DNA from 2 places in the Chroococcidiopsis cubana SAG 39.79 genome. Region 2 is predicted to be linked to the other one. Evidence: riboswitches for the same ligand, from Rfam matches in the RefSeq annotation. Region 2 holds a riboswitch; the other holds the start of a gene.
What was found. A riboswitch is a leader RNA that binds a small molecule or an ion and turns the genes downstream of it on or off. The one in region 2 is predicted to bind thiamine pyrophosphate.
Positions count from the first base shown of each region.

Region 1 (9,070 bases), on a different contig from region 2:
TGACGGTGGCTTTAAATGAAAAGTTTCAAGAAGTGCAGGCAGCAAACGAATCTCTACAACAAAGAGTCCAAGAGCGTACCAAAGAACTATTGCGAACTAATCGAAAATTAGAGCGTGAAATTAACGAGCGTCAGCAAGCTGATGCGGCTCTCCGAGAGAGTGAAGAACGCTATAGAGATTTATTTGAAAATGCTAGCGATTTAATTCAAAGTGTTACACCAGACGGTCATTTAGTATATGTAAATCGAGCCTGGAAAGAAACTTTAGATTATAGTGAAGATGAAATTTCTCGTTTGAGAATTTTTGATGTTATTCATCCCGATAATTTAGAGCATTGCCAGAAAACTTTTCGGGAAGTCATGTCAGGAAAACAGATTTCGGAAATAGAAACGGCATTTATAACTAAACAAGGTGAGAAAGTTTGGGTTGCAGGTAGTATTAATTGTAAAATTATCAATGGTAAGCCAATCGCTACCCGTGGTATATTTCGCAATATCACAGAACGAAAGTTAGCCGAAGCTGAGATGATTTACGCTTTAGAAAAAGAGAAACAGTTAGTAGAACTGAAATCGCGATTTATTACTACAGCATCTCACGAATTTCGGACTCCGCTAACAACAATTCTAATGTCAGCTAAGCTACTCGAACAATTTGGCGATCGCGCTTCAGAAGATAAAAAACGCATGTATCTCGATCGAATTCAAATTGCTACCAAACGCATGACACAATTGTTAGATGATGTTTTACTGATTGGTAAAGCTGAAGCCGAAAAACTCGAATTCAATCCCACACCAGTACCCTTAGAACAATTTTGCCATGACTTAGTAGAAGAAATGCGGATGAGTGCTAGTAGCAAACACTCAATTATTTTTACCAGTCAAGCACAACCGATAACTGCTAATGTCGATGAAAAATTGCTCCGTTATATTTTGAGTAACTTACTTTCCAATGCAATTAAATACTCGCCTAAAGGCGGTGACATCGATTTAAGCTTATTTATTGAAGCCAGAAAAGCTACTTTCTCCATCCGCGATCGAGGAATTGGTATTCCGGCTCAAGATATAGAACAACTCTTCCATTCTTTTCATCGTGGTAGTAACGTAGAAAATATCTCTGGTACGGGCTTGGGAATGTCTATTGTCAAACAGTGTGTAGACTTGCACAGCGGCGAAATTAGCGTCACTAGTGAAGTTGGAATAGGAACGACTTTTGTTGTGACTCTGCCAATATAATCAGTTATCGGTAACTAGTCGCTAGTGACTAGTTACTGAAATTGAATCTAGCCACTAGCCACTAGCCACTCACCAACTACCCATTACTTTTCCATCTGTTGCAAAATCTGCTCTACATAACTTATGCCTGTTGAGTTGTTTTGTGTGGAGTAGAGATCTTTGGCTTTATGCAAAGATGCTTGTGCTTCGGGCAAATTTCCTTGGCTCCAAAATGCTACACCGAGGTTTTGGTAAGAGGTTGGATCGTTGGGTTTGAGTTGAATTGCTTGTCGAAAAGCAGCGATCGCTTCTGCAAATTTGCCTTGACTACCGAGGGCGATTCCTAAATTATTGTAGGTTTCAAAATTACGCGGATTGATGGCAAGAGCATGTTTGAAGGCGTTTTCTGCTTGGATGTACTGTTGCTGATTGCCAAAAGCAAGCCCTAAATTATTGTGAGCGTTTTCGTACTGAGGATAAATTTCAATTGCTTGATTGAAAGCCGCGATCGCTTCTGAGAATTTTCCTTGTTCGGCTAACTCTACGCCTCGATTGTTGTGCGTTGCTGCTACCTGTAGGTTTTCTTGCGGTTTGATTTGCCTTGGTAACGTTTCTATAGCATAACTAGGTTGCATCCCTAGCATCAGTATGCTGACACCGACAAATGCAGCTCGGAATTTTGTCAAGAAAGCCTGTGGTACTCTCATCGCTACCTTCCTAGCAACTTCTCGCCAATTCCATTGTAGGCTTAGACAGTTATCAGTGTAGAGACGTTACGTGTAACGTCTCTACTTGTTGTTACTTAGAAACCTGTGGCTTTTCTACCGAAGTTTGGGCTTTACCGTTCTTAGCATTACCGTGCGTGTGTCCGTTGCCGTTGCGGGGTTGAATTACGCCATATCCACCATGATTGCGTTCGTAAATGACGTTTATTTCTCCAGTTTCGGCATTGCGGAACATATAAAAATCGTGATCGACGAGTTGTAGTTGTTCTAGGGCTTCATTCAGTGTCATTGGTGGCATGGCGAAGTATTTCGTGCGGACGACTTCGCTAGGTAATTCGGGAGTGCGATCGCCAATCAAATCATTAACAACGGGTGGTTCTACTGCCTCTAAGCTAGTTTTTGGCTGAGTTTTCTTGTCTTGCAATTTTTCTTTATACTTGCGTAGCTGTCGGGCAATTTTATCGGCGACTAGATCGATGCTGGCGTATAAGTTCTCGCTACTTTCCTCTGCCCGAATTACAGTTCCGTTGGCGTAAATTGTGACTTCCGCTGCTTGTTTTGGGTTGATCCTGGGATTGCGGGCTACTGACAAATGAACATCTACTTCAGTGGTTAGAGTTTGAAAATGATTGACTGCCTTTTCTATTTTCTGATTCACGTACTCGCGAATGGCATCGGTGATTTCGATGTTTTTGCCATGGATCACAAGCTTCATATTTAATTCTCCCGATGGATACGAACCAAATTTGTGTTAGGTTAAATACAAAGCAGCAACAATTTGCTGTCAGTGTCTACTTACTAAAAGCCCGAATTCTGGTGTTTTAAGTACTCCAGAAATCAATCGATTGGTGCGCTTTTTGTCACCATTTCACCACGCTTTAGTTTATCAACTTCGCTATTTTGCGATGAAAATTTACCAGTCGCACTTCCTGACGAAAAGGGTTTGTTCCTGCTAATAAACTACAGGTATTTCCCAGTTGGAGGGCGATCTGGGATTTTTCCTAGTAGAATCTCGACTTTCACATCGAGTCTGGCGTGGTGGTAAAGCCTTCCTCCCTGCTGTGTTTGTGTTTCTACTTTCAAGTTAGCACTTTGTATTCTGGAAAACAGAGAGGTTTTAGTTCTTTTTAATATCCTTCGCATTCCTTGACATTTCTTGATGTAGTCAATCGCAAATGCAATAAAATTTGGTAAAAAATACGCTTGAACTTTTTTGCGATCGCTTGTAATCATCTCCATGAAACGCCATCAATGCTATCTTTATAATTACGGACTCGTCTGTTATGCTGAGGCTTGGAATTGGCAAAAACATCTGTTGCAACAGCGCCGCCAAGATCCCGATTTACCTGATGTCTTAATTTTGCTAGAACACCCGCCAGTCTACACTTTAGGACACGGAGCTAGTTTAGATTTTCTGCAATTCGACCTTGACAAAAGTGCAGAAAAAGTATATAGGATAGAAAGAGGTGGAGAGGTAACTTATCACTGTCCCGGTCAACTGGTAGGCTACCCGATTTTAAATCTGCAATTCCACCACAAAGATTTGCACTGGTATTTGCGGCAGCTAGAAGAAGTCTTAATTCGCGTGTTAGCGGTTTACGGGTTGCAGGGCGATCGCGTCCCTGGTTTAACTGGGGTATGGTTGGAAGGATATAAAGTCGCCGCGATCGGGATTAAAGTCAGTCGCTGGGTGACAATGCATGGTTTTGCTTTAAATGTCTGTCCCGATATGGCAGGTTTCAGTAAAATTGTCCCCTGCGGGATTGCCGATAAACCCGTGGGTAGTTTAGCTCAATGGATACCAGATATTCAACTAGAGCAGGTGAAATTGCAAGTTGCGCGATCGTTTGCAGAGGTATTTGAAGTAGATTTAGTAGAGCAAAAAGGATTGGAAGAAGATATAGATCGATACAGTTTGGTTAAAAACGATAGATCCTCAAAGATTCCCCCTAGCCTGCCTTGAGAAGGGGGGAACAATGCCCCCCTTTTTAAGGGGGGTTGGGGGGATCGAGATCTGAATCTTCAATTGGGTAACTCCCAATCACCTAATCATTTCTCATACCATCAGGTAAATAAACACCTTTAAGATCTGCACCGCGCAGATTAGTTCCTACTAATTTTGCCCCTTGCAAATTTGCATCTTGTAGAGAAGCATTTCGTAAATCGGCATTTCTTAAGTTTGTATTTCCCAAATAAGCATCATCTAGTACAGCATCTCGGAGAATCGCCCGTTGAAAATTAGCATCTTGAAGATTAGCATTTTCTAATATTGCGAGTTGCAAATCGGCATCTCGAAAATTAACGCCCCTGAGATAAGCAGTGTCTAGTTTTGCACCTCGAAGACTGCTACCCTCTAGATTGGCATTTTCCAGATTTACTTTTTCTAAGTTGGCATTATTCAAGTTAGCATTGTCTAAATCGACAGATCTCAGGTAAGAATTTTCTAATTTCGCACCTTGAAGATTGCTACTTGCTAAATTAGCATTTTCTAAATTTGTATTTTCTAAGTCAGCATTTTCTAAGTTGGCATAACTAAGATCGGCATTTCTCATATTTGCACCTCTCAGTTTTGCACCCCTCAATTTTGCACCTTGAAGCTCGGCATTTTCTAGGTTACATCCTTCACATTCATTAGTAGATAGTAACTGTTCGATCGCGCTATTTTGTTGCTTAACTAATTGAACGCTGCGATCGCTCGATCGGATGCTGGGATTGTAGGGTGCGATCGGTGGATCGTTCGCGTAAGCCAGTAAACTTAGTATAGGAGCTAACATCGCGTATAAAATCCTGAAGCGATCGGTTATTAATTTTTAGTCTAATCTTTTCGGAAATAGACAGTATATTTTTCCCGCCACATCTTATTTTTACGAGCTTTCGCCTTACTCCAACAATCATTTAGCTTGCATACATAGAAAAAATTAATTAACTCAAAAATTAACAAACTGCGGCTGGGTAGAAGTGATACAATCGACAACCATAGCTAGGGGTGTCTGGGAAACCAGGCTGAGACAGTCCCTTAGAACCTGAGACTGGGTAATACCAGCGGAGGGAAGCTGTTTATGCGAGGAACTCGAAATGCGTACAGAATGGATCGCGAAGCGTCGCGGGCAAGATAACGTGTCTCAAATGCACTTTGCCCGTAAAGGTGTAATAACCGAAGAAATGCATCATGTCGCCCGACGGGAGAATTTACCGGTGGAGTTGATTCGAGATGAAGTAGCGCGGGGACGCATGATTATCCCTGCCAATATCAATCATCCCAATTTGGAACCGATGTGTATTGGCATCGCCTCCAAATGTAAGGTGAATGCTAATCTTGGTGCTTCACCCAACTCTTCCAACCTAGATGAAGAAGTTGCCAAGCTCAATCTAGCGGTAAAATATGGAGCCGATACCGTCATGGACTTATCCACAGGCGGCGGTAACTTAGATGAAATTCGCACTGCAATTATTAACGCTTCTCCGGTGCCAATTGGCACTGTACCAGTCTATCAAGCTTTAGAAAGCGTCCATGGTAGTATTGAAAAGCTCACTGCGGAAGATTTTCTCCACATCATCGAGAAACACGCCCAGCAAGGTGTAGACTATATGACAATTCATGCTGGGATTTTAATCGAGCATTTGCCATTAGTCAAAAACCGAATTACCGGAATTGTCTCCCGTGGTGGAGGTATTTTAGCGCGGTGGATGTTGCACCATCACAAACAAAATCCGCTGTACACGCACTTGCGCGACATTATCGAGATTTTTAAGAAATACGACGTGTCCTTTAGTTTAGGTGACTCTCTACGCCCTGGCTGTCTCCACGATGCATCCGACGAGGCACAGTTAGCAGAATTAAAAACTTTGGGACAACTGACTCGTAAAGCCTGGGAACACGATGTCCAAGTCATGGTAGAAGGACCAGGACACGTCCCGATGGATCAAATTGAATTTAACGTCCGCAAGCAGATGGAAGAGTGTTCGGAAGCACCTTTTTACGTGCTGGGACCATTGGTAACGGATATTGCCCCAGGCTACGACCATATCACTTCTGCGATCGGGGCAGCAATGGCAGGTTGGTATGGTACGGCAATGTTATGCTATGTCACACCTAAAGAACATTTGGGCTTACCCGATGCGGAAGACGTGCGGAATGGTTTGATTGCCTACAAAATCGCCGCCCACGCTGCGGACGTGGCAAGACACCGCATCGGTGCTAGAGATAGGGATGACGAGCTTTCAACCGCCCGTTACAATTTCGACTGGAATCGTCAGTTTGAATTATCCCTCGATCCAGACAGGGCAAAGGAATATCACGACGAAACCCTGCCAGCAGATATTTATAAAACTGCTGAATTCTGCTCGATGTGCGGTCCCAAATTCTGCCCGATGCAAACAAAAGTTGATGCTGACGCGCTGACGGAACTAGAAAAGTTCTTGGCACGAGAAACTGTGAAAGGATAGTGGTGAGTGGTGCGTGAAGAAGGGGTGTAGGGTGTGGGGTATGGGGTGTGGGAAATTTGTTTTTGGTTGTTGGTTGTTGGTTGTCGCTCCCTCAACTTCGCGACTCTCCCTCAGCTCCCTCAGCCCCCTCAGCCCCCTCAGCTCTCTTAATTGTGTCTCCTCAGATATAAGACAAGTTTGCCCTCGTCGCTTTAAAATCTTTGCAGAACATAGGGTAGGATTGTCTGTCTCGCCCTAATTGTTGCTCGTTAAATTGACTAAAAATGCTTTCTTTATCCGAACAAGTTGTATTAATTACTGGTGCTTCTACTGGCATTGGGGCAGCACTGGCAAAAATTTTAGCAGAACGATTTAAGACGATTCGCTTAGTCTTGGCAGCTAGAGATGCAGACAAGTTGGAAAAGGTCGCTAGTCACTGTCGGCAATTAGGGGCAGAAGTTCTCATCGTTCCCACAGATTTAGCACAGACTGACCAAGTTGAAGCCCTAGCCCAAGCCGCGATCGCAAAATTCGGTCGCGTTGATGCTTTAGTTAATAATGCTGGCTACGGACAGATGGGACCCATAGAACTCATTCCCCACGAAGCTGCTGCCAGACAATTTCAAATCAACGTGCTAGCACCCTTAGCGCTGATCCGCAGCTTAATTCCGCTGATGCGCGATCGCGGTGGTGGCAGAATTATCAATATTAGTTCGCTGGGTGGCAGGATGGCTTTCCCGTTTGGCGGTTTGTATAGTGGTTCAAAATTTGCCCTCGAAGGACTCAGCGATGCTTTGCGCATGGAACTAGCACCATTCAATATTAAAGTCAGCGTCATCGAACCAGGTCCAGTCAGCACGGATTTTTTTGCCGCCGCCGCCCAAGCTGTAGAATCAACCGTAGCCACTCCCGAACGCACCCCCTATCGCGCTGCTTTTGAAAAATTAAAAGATTTAGAGAAACACACGAGTAGCCGTGCTTGGAGTGCCGAACGAGTTGCAGAAGCAATTGTTAAAGCACTGACAGATTCTCATCCCCGCCCGCGCTATATTGCAGCAACAGGGGGAAATTTTTTGGTGTTTATGATGACGAAAGTTTTATCAACTAAAGTTGTCGATCGCTTTTGGCAGCGATTTTATGGCATTAACCTCGTAGCGCAAGATTGGCAAAAGCATCGTTTAGGCTTGAAGGATGAAGTATAAATGAATTGGTAATTGGTAATTGGTAGTTGGTAGTTGGTAGTTCTCGATCGCTACCCTAATCCCTTAGTGCTAAATCCTAATCCCTCCTGACCCATTACCCATTACCTATTACCTATTACCATCAAAAAATGGATCTACTAGAGTATCAAGCTAAAGAATGGTTTCGCGAGATTGGTATTCCAGTTTTACCTTCCCAAAGAATCGATCGTCCCCGCGATTTGAAGGGGTTGAAGATTCCCTATCCAGTAGTACTCAAATCGCAAGTGCGGACGGGAGGTAGGGGAAAAGCTGGGGGAGTAAAGATCGTCACGAATACGATCGACGCGATCGCTGCGGCACAAACGATCTTCAATTTACCAATTTTAGGGGAATTTCCTGAAGTTTTACTAGCGGAGGCAAAATACAACTCCGATCGCGAGTTTTACCTAGCCATAGTTATCGATGCAGTTGCTCGCCGTCCGTTGCTTCTGGGTTCTACGCAAGGGGGAGTCGATGTTGAATCCAATCCAGAAGCTTTACAACAAGTCATAGTCGAACGAGATTTTTCACCCTTTTATGCCCGCCGATTAGCAGTCAAAATGGGCTTGCAGGGAGATGCACTGGCATCGGTCAGCGCTATCGTGGAAAAAATGTACGGTTTATTCGTGCAGAAAGATTTGGATTTGATCGAAATCAATCCTTTAGGGGTCAGTTCGACTGGGGAGTTAATGGCATTGGATGGTAAAGTTACTGTCAACGACCAAGCGATCGCCCGCCATCCCGATATTTTGATGATGGCAGAAAAAAAAGCTAGCCGTCCTAACGGTTATCCATCAGTCGCTCAAGTTGGCAAGTGGAATGAGGTAGATAAGTCGGGAAATATTGCAATTTTGGGCAATGGCGCGGGGTTATTGATGGCAACTTTAGATTTGATCGCCACAGCCAGTCACCGCAAACCATCTGTTTGCTTAAATGTGGGACATGGAAGAATTGGCGCAAATGGGGGGTTGAATTTTTGCGATCGCGTCGTCCAAGGTCTAGAATTGATTGCTCAAGATAAATCTATCCACGCGATCTTAGTTAATATTCTTTGTAGCGTGCCGACAACTGTAGAAGTGGCTGAGGCGATCGCGACTTTCGTACAACAGCACGACAATAAGACGCACAAAACTCGTTCTCATGCCCAATACCCTAAACTAGTCGTGCGCTTGGCAGGAACGGATTTAGCAGATGCCAAAGCAAAGCTAGATGCGGTACAAGTCTCTTCAATGGAAGATTTAGACGAAGCGATCGCCCAAGCCGTCCGTGTTGCGAAAAGTTCGTTGCCTAAAAGAAGTGAGTGATGAAATTAAAGCCTGATAGTAAAGTTTTAATTCAGGGCATGACAGCATCGCTCTGGTCGCCCTACATTGCTCGTATGCAAGCCTACGGGACGCAGATTGTTGCCGCAGTTAGTCCTGGTCAAACGACATCTATTGACGATTTACCCGTGTTCGATTTGGTCGAACAGGCAGTAGCGGCAGTTGGG
Region 1 covers NZ_RSCK01000005.1:108,429-117,498, forward strand. Annotated here, with positions in the region: gene DSM107010_RS05185 (ATP-binding protein) at 1-1,232, shown strand, start outside; gene DSM107010_RS05190 (tetratricopeptide repeat protein) at 1,316-1,918, opposite strand; gene hpf (ribosome hibernation-promoting factor, HPF/YfiA family) at 2,010-2,651, opposite strand; gene DSM107010_RS05200 (hypothetical protein) at 2,897-3,175, opposite strand; gene lipB (lipoyl(octanoyl) transferase LipB) at 3,174-3,899, shown strand; gene DSM107010_RS05210 (pentapeptide repeat-containing protein) at 3,982-4,710, opposite strand; TPP riboswitch at 4,909-5,004, shown strand; gene thiC (phosphomethylpyrimidine synthase) at 5,012-6,382, shown strand; gene DSM107010_RS05220 (SDR family NAD(P)-dependent oxidoreductase) at 6,646-7,563, shown strand; gene DSM107010_RS05225 (succinate--CoA ligase subunit beta) at 7,692-8,885, shown strand; gene DSM107010_RS05230 (succinate--CoA ligase subunit alpha) at 8,885-9,070, shown strand, end outside.
Region 1: it holds a riboswitch for thiamine pyrophosphate, as region 2 does, so the genes downstream of both, thiC (phosphomethylpyrimidine synthase) here and thiO (glycine oxidase ThiO) in region 2, are expected to answer to the same signal.

Region 2 (9,070 bases):
CCAAATGATCGTCCAACGCACCCTTGCCGCACCTAATATTGAAGTCGCAAGGCGATCGACAATTTTTGCTGGATTTTTAAAACTTCTACCTGTATTTATCCTTGTCTTACCAGGGATCGCCGGGAGAATTCTGTTTCCCGATGTAGAACCAGACCGGATATATGCCACGATGGTGAATAATCTCCTCCCGCCTGGAATTAAAGGATTAGTGGTAGCTGGGTTGCTGGCGGCGTTGATGAGTTCTCTTTCCAGCGTCTTTAATAGTAGTTCCACGCTAGTTGTGATGGACTTCTACCAAAAATGGAAACCAGAGGCAAGCGATCGCGAGTTAGTGCGAGCCGGACAGATTTCGACTATTCTACTGGTAGTGACTGGTTTGCTATGGCTCCCCTTTATCGGGTTGATGAGCAATCAGCTTTATGTCTATCTCCAGTCAGTACAAGCCTACGTTTCGCCACCGATTGCTGCTGTCTTCTTGATGGGGATATTGTGGAAACGCGCTACTGGTAGGGCGGCTTTCAATACCTTAATTACTGGTTTTATTTTGGGTGCAATTCGATTTATCGCCGAAATCGCCGTAAAAGCAGGTTGGATAACTTGGCGACCTTTGGTAGCCTATGCCACAATCAATTTCTTACACTTCGCGATTCTGCTGTTTGTCATTTCTATTGCCATTTTGGTACTTGTCAGTTTAACCAGTGCTGCACCAAACCAGAGACAACTAGAAATCTTCCAACACTCAGATGCAGAGTTGGAGAAGTTTGCTGGTTCGCATCGATCGCACAATCTCAATGTTAGGTCGAGTTTCATCCTCGCCGCGATCGTCTTGGTATTTTGGGTTGTTTTTAGTCCCTTTGTCGTTAGTTAATCGCTAGAAAAAGTAGAGACGTTACATGTAACGTCTCTACACTGCTAATTCTTTGGCGACAGTTTCAGATTCAAAATTGACAAAACCAAGATGATTAAAAACATTGCCAAACCGATCGTGCAGGCGTAGCTAATATCTAAACTACTGCCAAAAGCTTGTTCGTAAAGGTAATAAACAATAGTTTTAGAACTGTTGCGGGGTCCACCTTTGGTCATGATGTAGATTTCTTCAAAAACCTTGGTGGCGGAAATGGCAGAAATGACAGCTACTAGCATTAAGTAAGGTCGCATTAATGGCACTGTAACATCCCAGTGTTTGCGCACGCCATCGGAACCGTCGATCGCAGCAGCTTCGTATAATTCTGCTGGAATCGACTGTAACCCAGCTAAATAAATCACCATGTAGTATCCCAGTCCTTTCCACACTGTCACCGCGATGACGCTAAAAAGGGCAAATCTGGGACTAGTCAGCCAGGGTATACCACTAGTTAAAATTCCAGTTTGTTTCAATAATTGATTTAGCAATCCATTCTGAGCATATAACCACCGCCAAGCAATCCCTGCTACGACCATAGAAATAATCACAGGCGTGTAATAGGCAGCGCGAAACCAGTGCATTCCTCGTAGTTTCTGGTTAACTAAAATCGCCAAAACCAAAGGAATTGCAACCAAAATCGGCACGGCGATCGCCAAATACAATATTGTATTTCCTAGAGTTTGCCAAAAGACTTTATCCTGCCACAAACGCTCAAAGTTAGCCAAGCCAATCCATTCAGGTGCTTGGGTTATGTCGTATTCGTAACGAGTAAAGCTCAAGTAAAATGCTTGCAGGGCAGGATAAAAGACCGTTAACCCCAGAACAAGCAGTGCTGGTAGTAAAAATAAGTATGGAGTGAGGCGCTGTTGAATTAACGTCCAGTTAATGGGAACGGATTTCTGCATGGTCATTGCTTTGTAGTGGCAATCAGAGCTTTTCGATGTTTCTAGTGTTACTCGAATAGGATTTGCAAGTAGATAGCGGACGTGTAAAAGTTTTCTCGCTTCATTTATAATTTTCTGGTCGCCGCTAAACACGACGGTTAGATGGCTTGAATCAGTGTAGATTGTATTGATATCTAAGGCAACGGAAATATTACTATGAAAACATGCAAGGTTATTTCAGTCTCTTGCCTAATATTCTCTACTAGTATTTGTGGGTGTCAAATAGATACTTTGAACGCACGAGCAACTCAGCCGAGTGTTGCGGCTGCTCAAGAGCCAGAAAATTCTACAGGTGTCCAGCTTGCAAGTATAACTTCAGCGTCAGCTAAAACATTGTTAATAACGCTTAGTAAGGACTCGAAGCCTAAACCGATCCAGACGCGATCGGGACCAGGGGGTTTAGAAGTTGACCTCGTGCGTGCTGGCATCACTGGAAAAATTCTCACTGTCGAACTGCTCTATCGCAACCCAACCAGTGCATACACCCGCAATGTCGAGATGCCGATTCAGCAAGTTAGCTATATTGATGATGCGACAGCAAAACGCTATGGCGTGCTTAAAGATGAATCCGGTCAATACTTGGCATCGCCGTTGGGAAAGAGGGACAAAACAATCGTGGATTTGGGAAATTTTTCTAGCGTCGAAAAGTCTAAGGTGGCGTGGTTTAAGTTTCCTGCACCGCCTGCCGGAACAAAGACTATTTCGATTAACATTCCCGATGTAGGTCCTTACGACGGTATATCGGTACGACCATGAAATACGTTCTCCTCCAAGCGGCTTTCAGCGTTTCTGCGATGATGTTGGCAAGTTGCAATGAGCCGATCGAGAAATCTCGTGATGCTTCTACTGCTGAGTCAGTTAATCCGAAACAAGTACAGCAGTTTGCTACTGCGCAAGTACAACCGGAGCCGTTGAAGCAGGAACGAGAACGCGCCTCATCTTTTCCGGATTCCGGTAGTCAATTAACAGGTGATGTTAGCGATCTGGAAGGACTGGTTGCTGACTTGGATGGTCGTATTACAGAGTCGGAAACAATTATCGATCTGCCAGCTGATGTGCTGTTTGATTTTGACAAAGCTAATATTCGTCCCGATGCTGTTCCAAGGTTAGAGAAGTTAGCTCGCCTGATTCAACAATCCGGTAGTGTTATGGTGCAGGTCAACGGTTATACAGACTCGAAAGGCAGCGATGCGTATAACATGAAGCTATCCCAGCGTCGCGCTGCTGCGATCGCCCAGTGGCTTGCTAGCAAGGAAGGCATAGAGTCCGAACGCTTGCGGACTAAAGGCTATGGCGAGAGCCAACCTGCTGCACCAAATGTGAATCCAGACGGTTCGGACAATCTAGAAGGACAGCGGACAAATCGCAGAGTTCAAGTAATCATTCCGCGATCGTAGGTTTTGTCCTCTGCCATCCGCTTTAAGAATTCGCTTCGATATCAACCCAGACCCAGATCCGTCACAGCACCGAGACTGCTAGAAGATACTAACTTGGCATACTTTGCTAACACGCCTGTAGTATACCGTGGCGGGCGGGGTTTCCAGCTAGCGCGACGTTGGGCTAATTCTTCATCCGATACGTGCAGGTGTAAGGCACGGGAACGAGCGTCGATGGTAATTGTATCTCCTTCTTGCACTAGGGCGATCGCACCTCCTACAGCGGCTTCTGGGGCGACGTGACCGACGACCATACCGTATGTTCCACCGGAGAAACGCCCGTCAGTGATTAATCCCACCGAGTCTCCCAAGCCAGCGCCGATAATTGCCGAAGTAGGGGCTAGCATTTCTCGCATCCCAGGACCTCCTTTGGGTCCCTCGTAGCGCACGACGATGACATCACCTGCTTGGATCTGTTTTGCCAAAATTGCGGCTAGACAGGCTTCCTCGGATTCAAATACCCGCGCTGGACCCGAAATTTTTGGTAACTTCACCCCTGTAATTTTTGCTACCGAACCTTCTGTAGCCAAATTTCCCTTCAAAATAGCTAAGTGTCCTTCAGCATAAAGGGGATTTTCCCAAGGACGAATCACATCTTGGTTTGTAGGTGGAGTATCGGGGACATCAGCTAAAACTTCAGCAATGGTTTGTCCGGTAATTGTCAGCGCATCGCCATGTAATAAACCATGTACGAGCAACATTTTCATCACTTGGGGAATTCCGCCGACTTTGTGTAAATCTGTTGCTACATATCTACCACTCGGCTTGAGATCGCATAGGACTGGAACGCGGGCGCGAATGGTTTCAAAGTCATCTAGAGTGAGTTCTACTCCTATTGAATGGGCAATCGCCAGCAGGTGTAAAACAGAATTGGTAGAACCACCCACAGCCATGATCGTCGCGATCGCATTTTCAAACGCCTTACGAGTGAGAATTTGACGGGGTAAAAGTTGGTTGCGAATGGCTTCAACTAAAACAAAAGCTGATTTTTCCGTACTTTCGGCTTTTTCTGCATCCTCCGCTGCCATTGTGGAAGAATAGGGCAAGCTCATCCCCATAGCTTCAAACGCAGAAGACATTGTATTTGCCGTATACATTCCACCACAGGACCCAGCCCCAGGACAAGCACGGCGTTCGACTTCGATTAATTCTGTTTCGTCAATTTTGCCAGCACTGTATTGTCCTACAGCTTCAAAAGCACTGACAACTGTTAAATCTTTGCCGTTGTAGTGTCCGGGTTTAATTGTTCCACCATAGACAAATATTGCTGGGATATTCATCCGCGCCATAGCAATCATCGCCCCTGGCATGTTCTTATCGCAACCGCCGATCGCTAAGACTCCATCCATACTCTGTCCGTTACAGACAGTTTCAATTGAATCGGCAATCACTTCCCGCGATACGAGGGAATATTTCATCCCTTCCGTTCCCATCGAAATGCCGTCGCTGATGGTAATCGTACCGAACATTTGCGGCATTCCCCCAGAGTTACGCACTCCGGCTACAGCACGTTGGGCAAGCTCGTTAATTCCCATGTTGCAGGGAGTAATGGTACTGTAACTGTTAGAAATACCAACGATGGGTTTAGTAAAATCTGCATCGCCAAAACCGACAGCCCGTAACATAGCACGGTTAGGCGATCGCTGTACGCCTTGGGTAACGACTTGACTTCTGAGGTTGTCCGACATTTTCTATCCTTGGGGATACGATCGTAGGGGGAGAGTTTGTATTGTCGCAAAAAAAGATTGGACTTGGTAATAGAACTTCTTACGATTTAATCATGCCGCAGATAGATACTGATATTCACAGCAAAGTTACATAATAGTAATGTCGAGAGCAGAAATTTAGTTAAATTTCTGCTCTCGACAAGGATAGTGAGTTAGATGGCAAGGCAAAAAGTTTGCCTGCTTGAATTGAGATTAATAGCGATTGTTGACTGAACTAGTGGTAGAAAAGCAGCGATCGCATTGTTGTTTTTTGAATAAAAATCAATAAATATAAATAACGCTAGAGGTGTAGGGTGAGCAACGCCCACTCTAATACTGAAACCAAAAACAAAAATTTCGCCCAAATACTTCTTTACTGCTTAGATCTCTCACCTTGTATAGTAGGTGCGATCGCGATCGTCGGGTATTTGGCGAAAAACTAATGGTTAAATTGTCAAAAACCCTTAATGTTAACTGGCGCTAGAGACCGCTACAGCAACGAATACTAAAGCCACAACCAAAAATGCACCTGCAACGCCACCAATAATATAGTTACGCTTCTGAGTACTGCTTGGTGGTTCTGCCGTGTAAACTTTGGGTTCTACAGCAAAGTTATTTAAACGACCGCCTTCTTCGGTGGTATAGGGCATGAATCAAGTCCTTTCTATTTTTGCTTTGCTTAACTGTAACAAAAAATGGTAGAAATACTCTCATACTTTAGTTAAGAAAATTTACATATACGGGAGTCGGTAGGGGCGCACGGCTGTACGCCCTTACAGGAGTTGGGGAAACAACCGCTTTAGCTCGTGACAGTGCCGCTAAGAGGGGAACTAGCGATCGCGTAATCTTTAATTGGTATTCGTCCGGCGAGGTAGGCGAGTCGTCCGGCTTCGGTGGCTAGTTTCATACCGCGTGCCATAGCAGGAGGGTTCTTAGCTTGGGCGATCGCCGTGTTAATCAGTAAAGCATCTGCCCCCAACTCCATTGCTTGCGCGGCTTCGCTAGGCGTGCCAATTCCCGCATCTACCACCACTGGTACGCCAGCATTTTCAATGATGATTTGAATATTTGCCGTTGTTTTCAATCCTTGTCCAGAACCAATTGGAGAAGCCAAAGGCATCACAGTCACGCAGCCGACTTCCTCCAAGCGTTTCGCCAGCATTGGATCGGCATTGATGTAAGGTAATACGGCGAAACCTTCCTTCACCAGTTGTTCTGCTGCTTGTAAAGTCCCGATCGGATCGGGCAGCAAATATTTTGGATCGGGAATCACTTCTAACTTGACAAAATTGTTATCTTCTTGTCCTAAAACCTTCGCCATCTCGCGCCCCAAACGAGCAACGCGAATTGCTTCTTCCGCCGTCTGACAACCAGCGGTATTGGGCAACATCCACAGCTTTGTCCAATCCAAAGCCTCAGCTAAATTTTCATGTCCAGGTGCTTTTGTTTGCACTCGTCGCACAGCAACGGTGACAATTTGACAACCGCTAGCAACCACGCTTTGCTGCATCTCTTCTACGTTGCGATACTTACCAGTACCAGTCATCAAGCGGGAAGAAAAAGTGCGATCGGCAATCACTAAAGGGCGATCGAGGGACTGTTGCTGTGATAGATCTAAGGTTTGCATTTGTGAATTGTTGGTAATTGGTAATTGGTAATTGGTAGTTGGTAATTGGTAGTTGGCAATGTCTCCCTCAGCTCCCTCAGCTCTCTTCTCCCGACTCCCGACTCCCGACTTCCAACTCTCGCCAAGAAATCGCAAATAACTAAAACTCTCTAGCAAAGGATCTAATTTTTGTTCCCATAAGTCAGCAATTAACTTGGCAGTGATGGGTGCGAGGAGGATACCGTTGCGATAGTGACCAGTGGCTAAGGTAAGATTCGAGCAGGGGCTATTTCCTAAAATGGGTAGTTCGTCAGGAGTCGCAGGACGAAAACCCCACCAAAATTCGCGAATTGGATAATCTTGTAACTGGGGATAGATCCGAATGGCTCGTTGCAGTAAAGTTTGAATTCCCGCTGGGGTATTATAAGGGGTAAATCCTACATCTTCACTGGTAGCACCAATAATAATGCGGCGTTCGCGGCGCGGTACGATGTAGACATCTGAAGCATACAAAACCCGCTGGAGCATCGCATCAGCGCGATCGCTATCTGGTATTTGTACCGATAGCATTTGCCCTTTTTTCGGACGCACGGGTAAAGGTAACAACTCTGACGACCAAGCACCGGATGCCAGGATATAGCGATCGGCTGAGAAGTTGCCACTGGCAGTCTGAACGCCAATAACTCGCCCTTGATGCTGTAAAATGCCTTCAACAGCAATTCCATCGTGCAAATCTACGCCCAACGATTCTGCTGCCGACCATAAAGCCAAAGTCAAAGCCCGATTATCGACTTGAGCATCTTCGGGATACCACCAACCGCCCTCAACTGCTTCACTCAATCCTGGTTGATAGAGGTGGATTGCCTCTTTATCGAGATAGTAAGCGGGGGAAGAATTATTTTCTTGTAGGAGTGTACGGCTGTGCGCCCCTACATCTTCATAAACAGGCGCGAGAATGCCGCAAGCCCAGTAACCTGTTGGTTTACCGCTAATTTCTTCTAGCTTGCGCGTCCATTCGGGGTAGAGCGATCGCGATCGCAAACACAGATCTAACATTGCCCCTGGAGGGATTTGCTCGGCTTGAGGCGCTAGCATTCCCGCCGCTGCATGACTTGCCGCAGCATGAAAATCGCGACAGAGTAAAGTGACAGATGCACCGCGCAATCTTAACTCAACGGCGATCGCCAAACCAACGACCCCGCCACCAATAATTAAAATGTCATTTGTCATTTGTCATTTGTCATTTGTGAGTTAGGCAAGAGGCGAGAAATTGAGCGATCGCTTTTACCTGCAATGCTTCGCCAGCCATTCTGTATATATCTTGAGTTCTCATAAACAGCTTCCCTCCGCTGGTATTACCCAGTCTCAGGTTCTAAGGGACTATCTCAGCCTGGTTCCCCAGACACCCCTAGCTATGGTTGACTATCCTAGCACGCGGATAAGCGGAAAATGTGGATAGCTTCTCATGTTATCCCTATTGTCATAGTAGTTCGCTACATAACACATCGACAGGAAAAACGCAGATCATCTCCATCAATAAACCCCTCAGCTTTCACTTTCTATAATTCCGAATTCCACACAGTTTCCGTACCTTGTCCCCAGAAGCCGTCAAATTTTGTTACCTTTACATCACCTAAAACTTTTGTCTGGCACGCTAACCTTAGGTTGCGCGTGGGAGAATGGGGAGGAAGGGAGCGACGGGTTTTATCTTGCCAATTTGGTTCGGAAACTTCGCCTTCGACTAACACCGCACAAGTACCGCAACTGCCAATACCGTGACAATTGATAACTTTAGCGCCACCGTTGTACAACTCAATGTCATGCTTAAGCAAGACTTGTCGTAAATTAGCGCCGCGATCGCATTCAATTGTTTTACCTTGAGCAATTACCTTTACCATATCCATGTTAGCTAGCGACTCCACCATCTAGTTCTACCTAAAATCAGAATATCGCTTTCTAGAGTTCGAGCTTTCCTGTGTTTGTTCTTTCCCTATGACCGAAGCATTACCCCTCGCCTCCAACCCAAACCAGATCTGGATTTACGATACAACCCTACGCGACGGTACGCAGCGTGAAGGCTTGTCTGTATCCTTAGAGGATAAATTACGCATTGCCCGCCAACTCGACCAATTGGGCGTTCCCTTTATTGAAGGTGGATGGCCTGGGGCAAATCCTAGAGACGTACAATTTTTCTGGCAGTTGAAGGAAGAGCCCCTCAAGCAAGCCGAAGTCGTTGCTTTTTGTTCTACCCGTCGCCCCCATGTTAGTGCGGCTGAAGATTCACTCCTGCAAGCGATTCTGGCTGCTGGAACTCGTTGGGTGACAATTTTTGGTAAATCTTGGGATCTCCACGTTACAGAAGGGCTAAAATGCAGCCTGGAAGAAAATTTAGAGATGATTCGCGATACAGTTGCCTACCTTCGCAGCCAAGGGCGACGAGTCATTTACGATGCCGAACACTGGTTTGATGGCTA
Region 2 covers NZ_RSCK01000013.1:57,656-66,725, forward strand. Annotated here, with positions in the region: gene DSM107010_RS11025 (sodium:solute symporter) at 1-868, shown strand, start outside; gene DSM107010_RS11030 (carbohydrate ABC transporter permease) at 913-1,815, opposite strand; gene DSM107010_RS11035 (hypothetical protein) at 2,080-2,604, shown strand; gene DSM107010_RS11040 (OmpA family protein) at 2,601-3,245, shown strand; gene ilvD (dihydroxy-acid dehydratase) at 3,287-4,972, opposite strand; gene psb34 (photosystem II assembly protein Psb34) at 5,461-5,640, opposite strand; partial or broken gene DSM107010_RS42910 (glycine oxidase ThiO) at 5,790-6,584, opposite strand; partial or broken gene thiO (glycine oxidase ThiO) at 6,747-7,826, opposite strand; TPP riboswitch at 7,921-8,016, opposite strand; gene DSM107010_RS11060 (2Fe-2S iron-sulfur cluster-binding protein) at 8,156-8,494, opposite strand; gene cimA (citramalate synthase) at 8,589-9,070, shown strand, end outside.